One region of the Streptomyces sp. NPDC093109 genome, then DNA from elsewhere that is predicted to be linked to it. Evidence: riboswitches for the same ligand, from Rfam matches in the RefSeq annotation. Region 1 holds a riboswitch; the other holds the start of a gene.

Evidence for each region. Region 1 has a riboswitch for glycine ahead of gcvT (glycine cleavage system aminomethyltransferase GcvT). Riboswitches for the same ligand answer to the same signal wherever they lie in the genome.
Region 2: it holds a riboswitch for glycine, as region 1 does, so the genes downstream of both, gcvP (aminomethyl-transferring glycine dehydrogenase) here and gcvT (glycine cleavage system aminomethyltransferase GcvT) in region 1, are expected to answer to the same signal.

The regions. Positions count from the first base shown of each region.
Region 1 covers NZ_JBFBEZ010000056.1:16,712-22,436, forward strand. Annotated here, with positions in the region: gene AB0389_RS33950 (enhanced serine sensitivity protein SseB C-terminal domain-containing protein) at 117-911, opposite strand; gene AB0389_RS33955 (enhanced serine sensitivity protein SseB C-terminal domain-containing protein) at 1,202-1,936, opposite strand; gene AB0389_RS33960 (AAA family ATPase) at 1,971-2,681, opposite strand; glycine riboswitch at 2,906-3,004, shown strand; gene gcvT (glycine cleavage system aminomethyltransferase GcvT) at 3,170-4,294, shown strand; gene gcvH (glycine cleavage system protein GcvH) at 4,442-4,819, shown strand; gene glyA (serine hydroxymethyltransferase) at 4,836-5,725, shown strand, end outside.
Region 2 covers NZ_JBFBEZ010000036.1:8,996-14,720, reverse strand. Annotated here, with positions in the region: gene AB0389_RS28485 (hypothetical protein) at 1-192, shown strand, start outside; gene AB0389_RS28480 (DUF5999 family protein) at 460-666, shown strand; gene gcvP (aminomethyl-transferring glycine dehydrogenase) at 777-3,662, opposite strand; glycine riboswitch at 3,841-3,938, opposite strand; gene AB0389_RS28470 (PRC-barrel domain-containing protein) at 4,088-4,486, shown strand; gene AB0389_RS28465 (DNA polymerase IV) at 4,381-5,725, opposite strand, start outside.

The DNA of each region.
Region 1 (5,725 bases):
TACGTTCAGAAGCGACAAGCCCGCAGGTCCAGACCTATTTCCCGGTCAACTCGCGTAGACCGCGCGCCGGTCCCACCAGAGTCCTCCCACGGTTCGGCGCGCGGGTCGGCGGGGGGTCAGTAAGCACGCGGAGCGGGCGGCGGATAGCCGTATCCGGGGCCCCCGACGGGCCCCGCGGGCGCCGCGTGGGCCTCCCGGTCGTAGAACGGACGGGAGTTGGCGCGCAGCCACATCGTTACCGGGTCGTACTCGTCGGACATCGCGACGGTGGAGACCGGCAGCCCGTCCGGCACGGCGGCGACCGACTGGCGCATCATCGCCTGTACGGACTCGACGGACGCCGGGCTCGTGTCGTACAGATCGAGCCCGATCGCGAGGTACGGCGCGCCGAGCGCGGGCTGCACCCAGGCCCGGCGCAGCGAGCGGACGGCCGCGGTGCGGTGCGCGTTCTGCGTGAGCAGGGCGTAGAACTGCGGGAGCGGTACGGCGGGTTCGGAGAGCCGGAGGGGTCCCGCGGGCATCCGGTCGAGGCCGGTGGCGATCCGGCGCAGATCGAGCCAGGGGATGCCGACACCGCCGCCGTGGGCGTGCGGATTCAGCCAGATTCCCCAGCGGTCGGGGTAGAGGGCGCGGGCGATGTCCCGTCCCGTGACGACCTCGTGCGCGCGGGTCCAGCCGCTGGCGGCGAGCTCCTGCGCGGAGGTGACACAGGGGGCGTAACCGAGCCCGTCGACCTCCATGTTGCCGTACTGGGCGTCGGGCGAACCGGCCGCGCCGTGCCAGAGCAGCATCCACACACTGTCCTCGGCAAGGGCCCGGAGCAGCGCCTCGTACGCGTCGTACCGTCCCGGCGTCACCTGGCGCAGCATGTGCTCGACCTGTCCGGCCGCCGCGGTGCCTGACGCGCTCACTCTGGGTTCCGCCCCTCGTCGATCCACCATTCGCCCAGCTCCCCCGGGCACCTTCCGGGCACACGGTGCGGCGGCCCAGCCATGACATCACCTTAAGACCGACCGGCACATGGGGGGGCGGCGTCACGCGGCTCCTTCACCCGCCCCCCATGTGCCGGTCGGTCCGAGTTGCCCGGGCCGGCGGGCGCGGTCCGCTCCCCGCTGTCCCCCGTACCCGTGTCGCGGGACCGTACCCGCGCCGGCCGTCCCGGGAAACGGCCGCCGCGGATCCGGACCGCGTGCCGACCGCGTCAGCCGCGCTGGTAGAACGGCCGCACCTTGGACGTCAGCCAGTCGGCGACCGGGTCCTGGGTCACGTCGAGCAGGAGGAGACTGACCGGCCAGCCGACCTGGACCCGGCCGAGCGCGCGGCCGAGGGCGTCCATCGGCGCGTTGCGCTCGGCGCCCTCCCAGGACGAGAGCTGGACGCCGACGAAGAGCACGGGCGGTTCGCCCTCGACGCTGGCGAGCGCGCGCCGGGCGGAGACGACCACGCCCGTCGCCTCGAACTCGGCCGCCGCCGCGGTGAGGAAGTCGACCGGATCCTCCTGCCAGTCCGGCTCGAAGAGCCGGACCCGGCCGCCGCTCGCCGAGCCGTCCAGCGGGGTGCGGCCCGTCCGGCACAGCTCGGCGACGGCGAGCGGCGGCAGCGGCATCCCGACCACGCCGCCCGGGTTGACCACGACGCCGAGCTGCGGCGGCAGGCCGCGGGCGAAGTCGCGGGCCGGGGCGACGGTGAAGGCCATGTGCTCACCGACGCACTGGCGGAACTGCGCCGCGGAGCTGAACACCGGGACGTACGCGCCGCCCTCGATATCCATCGTGGGCAGATCGAGCGCCGTACTGTCGGGCCCCCCGCCGTTGGGCAGTGGGACCCACACCTCACTGCGTCCGAGCACCTCTATGAGTCGTGCGCCCGCTCCGTCGACACCGAGTGAGGCGGCGAGCGCCTCTTCCAACTCGTTGCCCGGCCATGCTGTGTTCACTGTCTTCCTCCGCCCTTGACCCTGCGGCAGCACCTTAGACCGACGTACGCGCCACCGCGGGACCGTCCACCGGTGCCGCGGCCTGCGCCGTCGCCTGCACCATCGCCTGCGCCGGGACCGCGATCCCCGGGAAGACGATCGCGCGCACCGCCCCCGCGGACTCCCGGTCCAGCAGGACGGCCGAGGCGCAGCCCGCCGGCGGCAGGCCGGTCTCCGCGCCGGCGAGCAGCCGGCGGACCGCGCGGCGGTGCCGCGCGAAGGCGTACCGGGAGACGCCGCGCCCCCGCTCGCGCTGGCCGGCGCGGGCGACGTCCGGGGCGACGTCGAGGACGAGGAGATGGAGCAGCCGGCCGCGCCGGCGGGTCTCGCGGGCCAGCCACCCCCGGACCCAGCTCTGCGTACCGCAGTCGTGGACGACGGCGCTCGCGCCGGAGCGCAACACCCGCCACAGGCCCGCGTAGTGCGCGATCCGGACGAGCGGACGGTAGACGGCGTACGGCAGTCCGGGCGGGACGAGGGCCGCCCAGCGGTCCCTGACGTCCTGGGAGTCGATGCCCCGGCCGCCCGCGGTGCGCCGGATCAGGGTGGACTTGCCGCTGCCGGGCAGCCCGGAGACGACCACGACGTCCCCGGCGGTGAAGACCAGGGCGCCCGGGGGCTGCCCGGCCTGGCCGCGTAAGTCCCGTACGGCAGGGATCTGCTCCAGCCATACGGCCGTGCACGGTCCCGTCGTCTGCGCCATCATCGCCGTCCCCCTGTCAGCTCAGCCGGACCGGCTGTCGGCCCCGCCGGACCGGTTGTCGGCTTCGCCGGACCGGCCGGTGCCCGCTGCACGAACTTTTGCCCACGAAGCGTAAAGAGAAGGTAACGTCCCGCGAGCCGTTCACCCGGACGGACGAGTTACATCCCGGACACCCCGATCGGCCGTCCTCCGTGCGATGATGTGCCCGCAACTGCATACCGGCCGTTTGAATCCGCGCGGGAGAGTCCCGGTTCACCGTGTGCGCCGGGCGCCGAAGGAGCAAGTTCCTCCCTTGAATCTCTCAGGCCCCGTACCGCGTGGATGAGGCAGATCTGAAAAGCGGGCCGCGACAGCGGCTCCACCCAAGGTGCAAGTCATGGCCTCCCCGTACCCGCGCCGCGCGCGCCACCGGGTGGCCGTGGTGAACCTCTCAGGTTCCGATGACAGATGGGGAGGACCGTCAGCACTGTCATGCCCTGGGAGCCATACCGATGAGCCATGCCCCCCGTCTCACCGCACTCGACGCCGTGCACCGCGCGCTGGGCGCGACCATGACCGACTTCGCGGGCTGGGACATGCCGCTGCGGTACGGCAGCGAGCGCGACGAGCACCACGCCGTCCGTACCCGCGCCGGGCTCTTCGATCTCTCCCACATGGGCGAGATCACCGTGGCGGGCCCGGCCGCCGCCGATCTCCTCGACTACGCGCTGGTCGGTGACATCGGCGCGCTCGCCATGGGCCGCGCCCGCTACACCATGATCTGCCGCGAGGACGGCGGGATCCTGGACGACCTGATCGTCTACCGCCTCGGCGAGGACGAGTACCTGGTCGTCGCCAACGCCTCCAACGCCCGGACGGTGCTGGACACGCTGAGCGCCCGCTCGGAGGGGTTCGACGCGGACGTACGGGACGACCGCGACGCCTACGCGCTGCTGGCCGTCCAGGGTCCGGAGTCGCCCGGCATCCTGAAGGCCGTGACCGACGCCGATCTGGACGGGCTCAAGTACTACGCGGGCCTGCCCGGCACCGTCGCCGGGGTGCCGGCCCTCATCGCGCGGACCGGCTACACGGGTGAGGACGGCTTCGAGCTGTTCGTCGAGCCCCGGTACGCGGAGCGGCTCTGGCAGGCGCTGACCGAGGCCGGCGCGGGCGTCGGTCTGGTGCCGTGCGGGCTGTCCTGCCGCGACACGCTGCGGCTGGAGGCCGGCATGCCGCTGTACGGGAACGAGCTGTCCACCGCGCTGACCCCGTTCGACGCGGGCCTTGGCCGGGTCGTGAAGTTCGGCAAGACGTCCAACGGCGGCGACTTCGTCGGGCGTACGGCCCTGGAGGCGGCGGCCGAGCGCGCCGCGAGCGCCCCGCCGCGCAAGCTGGTCGGCCTGATCGCCGAGGGCCGCCGCGTCCCGCGCGCCGGGTACCCGGTGGTCGCGGACGGCGTGACTGTGGGCGAGGTCACCTCCGGGGCGCCGTCGCCGACCCTGGGCCGGCCGCTCGCCATGGCGTACGTCGACGCCGAGCACGCCGAGCCCGGCACGAAGGGCGTCGGCGTGGACATCCGGGGCACGCACGAGCCGTACGAGGTCGTGGCGCTGCCGTTCTACCGGCGCCAGAAGTAGGACCGGCCGGTCCCACGGGGCCGGTGCCCGTCCGCCCGCCGTGATCCCGTATCCCGGCCCCGGTGTCCCTCGCGCCCCGGGCCCGGTGTCTCGTTCCGTAAGACGCTTGTTCCGCACCACACCCCCGCGTACAGGAGAATTCAGGTCATGAGCAACCCCCAGCAGCTGCGCTACAGCAAGGAGCACGAATGGCTGACGGCCGCCGAGGACGGCGTGTCGACGGTCGGCATCACGGAGTACGCGGCGAACGCCCTCGGCGATGTCGTGTTCGCCCAGCTCCCCCAGGTCGGTGACCAGGTGACCGCGGGCGAGACGTGTGGAGAGCTGGAGTCCACCAAGTCCGTCAGCGATCTGTACTCCCCTGTGACCGGCGAGGTCACCGAGACGAACCAGGACGTCGTGGACGATCCTTCGCTGGTGAACTCCGCTCCGTACGAGGGCGGCTGGCTGTTCAAGGTGCGCGTCGAGGGAGAGCCGCAGGACCTGCTCTCCGCCGACGAGTACAAAGAGTTCTCCGGCAACTGACACCCCAGGGACTGTGATGTCTTCCTCTTCGCTTCTCAACACCCCGCTCCACGAGCTGGACCCGGACGTCGCCGCCGCGGTCGACGCCGAGCTCCACCGTCAGCAGTCCACCCTCGAAATGATCGCCTCGGAGAACTTCGCTCCGGTCGCGGTCATGGAGGCGCAGGGCTCCGTGCTGACCAACAAGTACGCCGAGGGCTACCCCGGCCGCCGCTACTACGGTGGCTGTGAGCACGTCGACGTGATCGAGCAGATCGCCATCGACCGGGTGAAGGCCCTCTTCGGGGCCGAGCACGCGAACGTCCAGCCGCACTCGGGCGCCCAGGCGAACGCGGCCGCGATGTTCGCGCTCCTCTCCCCCGGCGACACGATCATGGGTCTGAACCTCGCCCACGGCGGGCACCTGACCCACGGCATGAAGATCAACTTCTCCGGGAAGCTCTACAACGTCGTCGCGTACCACGTGGACGCGGAGACCGGCCAGGTCGACATGGCCGAGGTCGAGCGGCTCGCCAAGGAGTCCCGTCCGAAGCTGATCGTGGCCGGCTGGTCGGCATACCCGCGCCAGCTGGACTTCGCCGCGTTCCGGCGGATCGCGGACGAGGTCGGCGCGTACCTGATGGTCGACATGGCGCACTTCGCCGGTCTGGTCGCCGCGGGCCTGCACCCGAACCCCGTACCGCATGCCCATGTCGTGACCACGACCACGCACAAGACGCTCGGCGGTCCGCGCGGCGGGGTGATCCTCTCCACCAAGGAACTGGCGAAGAAGATCAACTCCGCGGTCTTCCCCGGCCAGCAGGGCGGCCCGCTGGAGCATGTCATCGCGGGCAAGGCGGTCTCCTTCAAGGTGGCGGCCACGGACGAGTTCAAGGAGCGCCAGCAGCGCACCCTGGACGGCGCCCG
Region 2 (5,725 bases), on a different contig from region 1:
CTCACTCTCTGGCTGCACGGGGACATGTCCGCGGACGCCGCCACGGGCAGCCCGGACCCGGCCGACATCCTGGTGCCGCTGGCGCCCGCGCCGCCGGGCATCGCGGCGCACCGTCCGCACCGGGTCGCCGAGCTGCTGCCGATGATCGGACTGCGGCTCACCCCGCCTCCGCTGCTGCGCACGCCGGCCTGATCCGGCCCGGTTTCGCCGGCCGCCCCCCGGCCGCCCGTCCGGACTAGTCCGGAGGGGCTACCCAGAACCACCCGAAAAGTCGGTGCAGTTGACCTGAACCGTCCGGCCGGGTGACGCGTCCTTGAGCAAGAGGAAGTACTGCCGTGAAATCCCTGCGGATTGCTCTCCGTGGGGCAACACTGTGACAGGACACGACAGATACGGGGGGCGGCCGTGACCACATCGAGCCGCGGGACACTCACGACGACACAGCGAAAGAACTCGCCCATGTGCCAGCACCAGCCATCCTGCCCGACAGCCGACTCCGCCGACCGCGACGCCGCCCGACTGCGGGCGCACCACCCGGAGCAGGGCTGGAGTCTGCTGTGCAATGGCGTTCTGGTCTTCGAGGACACCGGTGAACTGCTGCCGAACGGGAAGATCATCGCCCCGCACCGGCCGCAGCGTACCGAGCGCGTGGTGACGGCCGCCTGACACCGCCCGCACCCCGAAGACCTGGGGCCGGCCCGGAGAACCTCCTCCGCACCGGCCCCGACGCACATTCCGCCCCGACGCGCTTCCGCTCGGGCCGGCGGTCTCTCCGGTCAGTGGTCGTACGCGTCCAGCGGCGGGCAGGAGCAGACCAGGTTGCGGTCGCCGAACGCGCCGTCGATCCGGCGGACCGGCGGCCAGTACTTGTCCGCGGCGGAGACACCGGCGGGGAAGACCGCCTCGTTCCGCGTGTACGCGTGCTCCCACTCGCCGCCCAGCGCCGCCGCGGTGTGCGGGGCGTTGCGCAGCGGGTTGTCGTCGGCGGGCCACTCGCCCGAGGCGACCTTCTCGATCTCCGTACGAATGGCGATCATCGCCTCGCAGAAGCGGTCGATCTCGGTGAGATCCTCGCTCTCGGTCGGTTCGATCATCAGCGTGCCCGCCACCGGGAACGACATCGTCGGCGCGTGGAAGCCGTAGTCGATCAGCCGCTTCGCGATGTCGTCGACGCTGACGCCGGTGGCCTTGGACAGCGGCCGGAGATCCACGATGCACTCGTGCGCGACCAGCCCGTTCGGACCGGTGTAGAGCACCGGGTAGTGCGGCTCCAGCCGCTTGGCGATGTAGTTCGCGGCGAGCACGGCGACCTGCGTCGCGCGCTTGAGGCCCGCGCCGCCCATCAGCCGTACGTACGCCCACGAGATCGGCAGGATGCCGGCCGAGCCCCAGGGAGCGGCCGAGATCGGCCCCACACCGGTCGCGGGCCCAGCGGCCGGCTGGAGCGGGTGGTTGGGCAGGTACGGCGCGAGGTGGGCCCGTACGCCGACCGGACCGACACCGGGACCGCCGCCGCCGTGCGGGATGCAGAACGTCTTGTGCAGGTTCAGATGGGAGACGTCCGAGCCGAACCTGCCCGGCTTCGCGAGCCCCACCAGCGCGTTGAGGTTGGCGCCATCCACGTACACCTGGCCGCCCGCGTCGTGCACCGCCGCGCAGATGTCGCCGATGTGCTCCTCGAACACCCCGTGGGTGGACGGGTAGGTGACCATCAGGACGGCCAGCTCCGCGCCGTACTTGTCGATCTTGGCGTGCAGATCCTCGACGTCGACGTCGCCGTCCTCGCGGGTCTTGACGACGACGACCTTCATCCCTGCCATCACCGCGCTCGCCGCGTTCGTGCCGTGCGCGGAGGACGGGATGAGGCAGACCGTACGCCCGGTGTCCCCGTTGGCCCGGTGGTACGCCCGGACGGCCAGCAGCCCGGCCAGCTCGCCCTGCGAACCGGCGTTGGGCTGGAGGGAGACCGCGTCGTAGCCGGTGACCTCGGCGAGCCGCTCCTCCAGCTCCCCGATGAGCGTCAGATAGCCCCGCGCCTGCTCCGCCGGGGCGAACGGGTGCAGCGCGCCGAACTCGGGCCAGGTGACCGGCTCCATCTCGGTGGTCGCGTTCAGCTTCATCGTGCAGGAGCCGAGCGGGATCATCCCGCGGTCCAGCGCGTAGTCCCGGTCGGCGAGGCGGCGCAGATAGCGCAGCATCGCCGTCTCGGAGCGGTACTGGTGGAAGACGGGGTGCGTCAGATAGTCGTCGGTCCGCAGCAGGGCGCCCGGCAGCGCGTCGTCCGTGCCGGCGTCCAGCGCCTCGACGTCGGCCTCGACGCCGAACGCGGCCCACACCGTGGCCAGCTGGTCGCGGCCGGTGGTCTCGTCGCAGGCCATGGAGACCCGGTCGGCGTCGACCTGCCGCAGGTTGACCCCGCCCTCGCGGGCGGCGGCCACGACGGCGGCGGCCCGGCCGGGCACCACCGCGGTCAGCGTGTCGAAGTACGTGTCGTGCGCGAGCCGTACGCCGCCCGCGCGCAGCCCGGCGGCGAGCAGCGCCGCGTACCGGTGCGTGCGCCGCGCGATGGACCGCAGCCCCTCAGGACCGTGGTAGACCGCGTACATCCCGGCCATCACGGCGAGCAGCACCTGCGCGGTGCAGATGTTGCTGGTGGCCTTCTCGCGCCGGATGTGCTGCTCGCGGGTCTGGAGCGCCAGCCGGTACGCCTTGTTGCCGTCGGCGTCCACCGACACACCGACGAGCCGGCCCGGCAGGCTGCGCGCGAACTGCTCGCGTACGGCCATGAATCCGGCGTGCGGTCCGCCGAAGCCCATCGGGACCCCGAAGCGCTGGGTGGTGCCGACGGCGATGTCCGCGCCCAGTTCGCCGGGGGAGGCGAGCAGGGTCAGCGCGAGCAGATCGGCGGCGACGGTGACGACCGCGCCCAGCTCGTGCGCCCGCTCGATCACGGCGCGCAGGTCCCGGACATCGCCGGAGGCGCCCGGGTACGGCAGGAGCACACCGAAGACGCCCCGCTCGGCGATCTCCGCCGGGATGCCCTCGCCGAGATCCGCGACCACCACCTCCACGCCGGTGGGCTCGGCGCGGGTCTCGATCACGGCGATGGTCTGCGGCAGGTTGTCGGCGTCGACCAGGAAGACACCGCCCTTGACCTTGCCGACGCGCCGCGACAGCGCCATCGCCTCGGCCGCCGCCGTGCCCTCGTCGAGCAGCGAGGCGCCGGAGGTCGGCAGCCCGGTCAGCTCGGCCACCACGGTCTGGAAGTTGAGCAGGGCCTCCAGGCGGCCCTGCGAGATCTCCGGCTGGTACGGGGTGTACGCCGTGTACCAGGCGGGGTTCTCCATCACGTTGCGCAGGATCACCGGCGGGGTGAACGTCCCGTAGTAGCCGAGGCCGATCATCGGCGCCAGCACCTGGTTGCGGTCGGCGAGCGCGCGCAGCTCGGCCAGTACCTCGGCCTCCGTACGGGCGTCGGGCAGCCGCAGCGCCTCGGCGCTCTTGATCGCGTCGGGCACGGCGGCGGCGGTCAGCTCGTCGAGCGAGCCGTAGCCGACCTGCGCCAGCATCTTCGCCTGCGCGCCCGCGTCGGGGCCTATGTGGCGCTGCTCGAAGGGAATGCCTCGCTCCAGCTGGGCGAGCGGAATGCGATGGGCGTTCATAACGGAAGGCCTCCTGGTCTGCTACGACCTGCGAGGGGCACCAGGACGCGGGTGCCCGGACGGCCTCCCCCTCTGTCATCTGACCTGAGAGCTTCACCGGGCCGCCGCGAGGCGGTCCGGCTTTCACCGTCGGTGAGGGCGGATGCCCACCGGGCACCGACCTGCTTTCCAGAGTGACCTCGTCCGCGCGGTACGGGGGCCTGAGAGATTCCGGGGAGGAGTTGCTCCTTCGGCGCCTCCGGAGATCTCTCCGGAGGACTCTCCCGCACGGGGTCAGCAGCCGTTCGCCAGCCTACCAGCGGCCCTCTTCGGGCGGCTTTCGAGTGGCCGCCGTCCCGGATCTGCACTTCTGTGGGCACTAGGACTTCTGTGAGCACCAGGACTTCTGTGGGCACCAGGAGCAGCCGCGACCAGTTGGAGGGACCGTGGAGACCGATATCGATCCGCGCAGCCTGATAGGGCGCAAGGCGTTCGACCGGGACGGCCACAGACTCGGCACGGTGGACGAGGTGTATCTCGACGACGCCACCGGCGTACCGGAGTGGGCGGCCGTACGCACCGGCCTGTTCAGCCGCGACGCGTTCGTCCCCCTCGCCCCCAGCACCCTGGCCGACGACGGGCTGCGGGTCCCGTTCGACCGCGCGCTCATCAAGGACGCGCCCGACTTCGGGGTGGGCCGTCATCTCTCGCCCGACCAGGAGCTCCAGCTCTACCGCCATTACGGCCTCGCCCTCCCCGAACCCGGCCCGCCCGAGCGGCCCGCGTCCCTCTCCGACCGGGACGCGGAACGGAACTTCGGGCGGCTGGCCGGACAGGAGGACTGAACCGGCGCGCACGCCGTGGACGGCACCAGGGGCAGCGGCTCGGAGAGCACCAGATCGGGATCGTCGACCCAGAACGTCCGCACCCACCCCGGCGCGGACCCCGGCTCCTCGAACCGTACGGTCACTCTCCGCAGCCCGCTGCCCTGCACCCAGCCCGGCCCGAACTCGGCGTGGCGCACATCGTGCCCGGCCGGGAACCGCCGGTCCTCGGTCGGCTCCGGTGCCTCCGGCGTCACGGCCGCCACCGGCGTCTCCCCGGCACCGTCCGCCTCCCCGGCCGCCTGCTCCCCCGGCGCCGCGCCGCCCGGCTCCCCGGCGCTCCGGCCGGCCTGCTCGGCAGCCTCGCGGCCCGCGGCGGCCGCCTGCGCGAACAGGTCCTCCTGCGTGTAGTCCGCGAGACCGGTCACCCCCACCCCCAGCAGCCGTACCCCGCCGGTGGTGTCCACCGCCTCCAGCAGCCGCCCGGCGGCCTCCCGCACCACCCCTGGATCGTCCGTGGGCCCGCGCAGCGTCTCCGAACGGGTCAACGTCGAGAAGTCGTACCGCCGGACCTTCAGGACCACGGTGCGCCCCGAGTGCCCGGCCGCCCGCAGCCGCTCCACACACCGCTCGGCGAGCCGGTCGACCTCCGCGCGCACCCGGACCCGGTCGTGCAGATCGACGTCGAAGGTGTCCTCCACCGACACGGACTTGGTCTCGCGCTCGGACACCACGGGCCGGTCGTCGTACCCCCGCGCCATCCGGTACAGCGAAGCGCCGTGCGCCTTCCCCAGCAGCCGTACGAGTTCGTCCTCGCCCGCCTCGGCCAGATGGGCGACGGTGGTCATCCCGGCCCGCCGCAGGTGCTCCCCGGTGGCGGGTCCCACCCCGGGCAGGGTCCGTACGGACAGGGGCCCCAGCAGCTCACGCTCCGTGCCCGGCTCTATGAGGACGAGCCCGTCGGGCTTGGCCCGCTCGGAGCCGATCTTCGCGAGCATCTTCGAGCCGGCCAGCCCCACCGACCCGGCCAGCCCGGTGGCCGCCCTGATGTCCTCGCGCAGCCGCTCACCGGCCGCGAGCGCCGAGGCGGTGTCGTGGGCCGTGCCGCCCGCCTCCAGGTCCACGAACGCCTCGTCCAGGCTCAGCGGCTCCACCAGCGGGGACAGCGCCCGCAGCAGGGCCATCACCCGGTCGCTGACCTCCCGGTAGACCGTGAAGCGCGGCACCAGATACGCCGCGTTCGGCGCCAGCCGTCTCGCC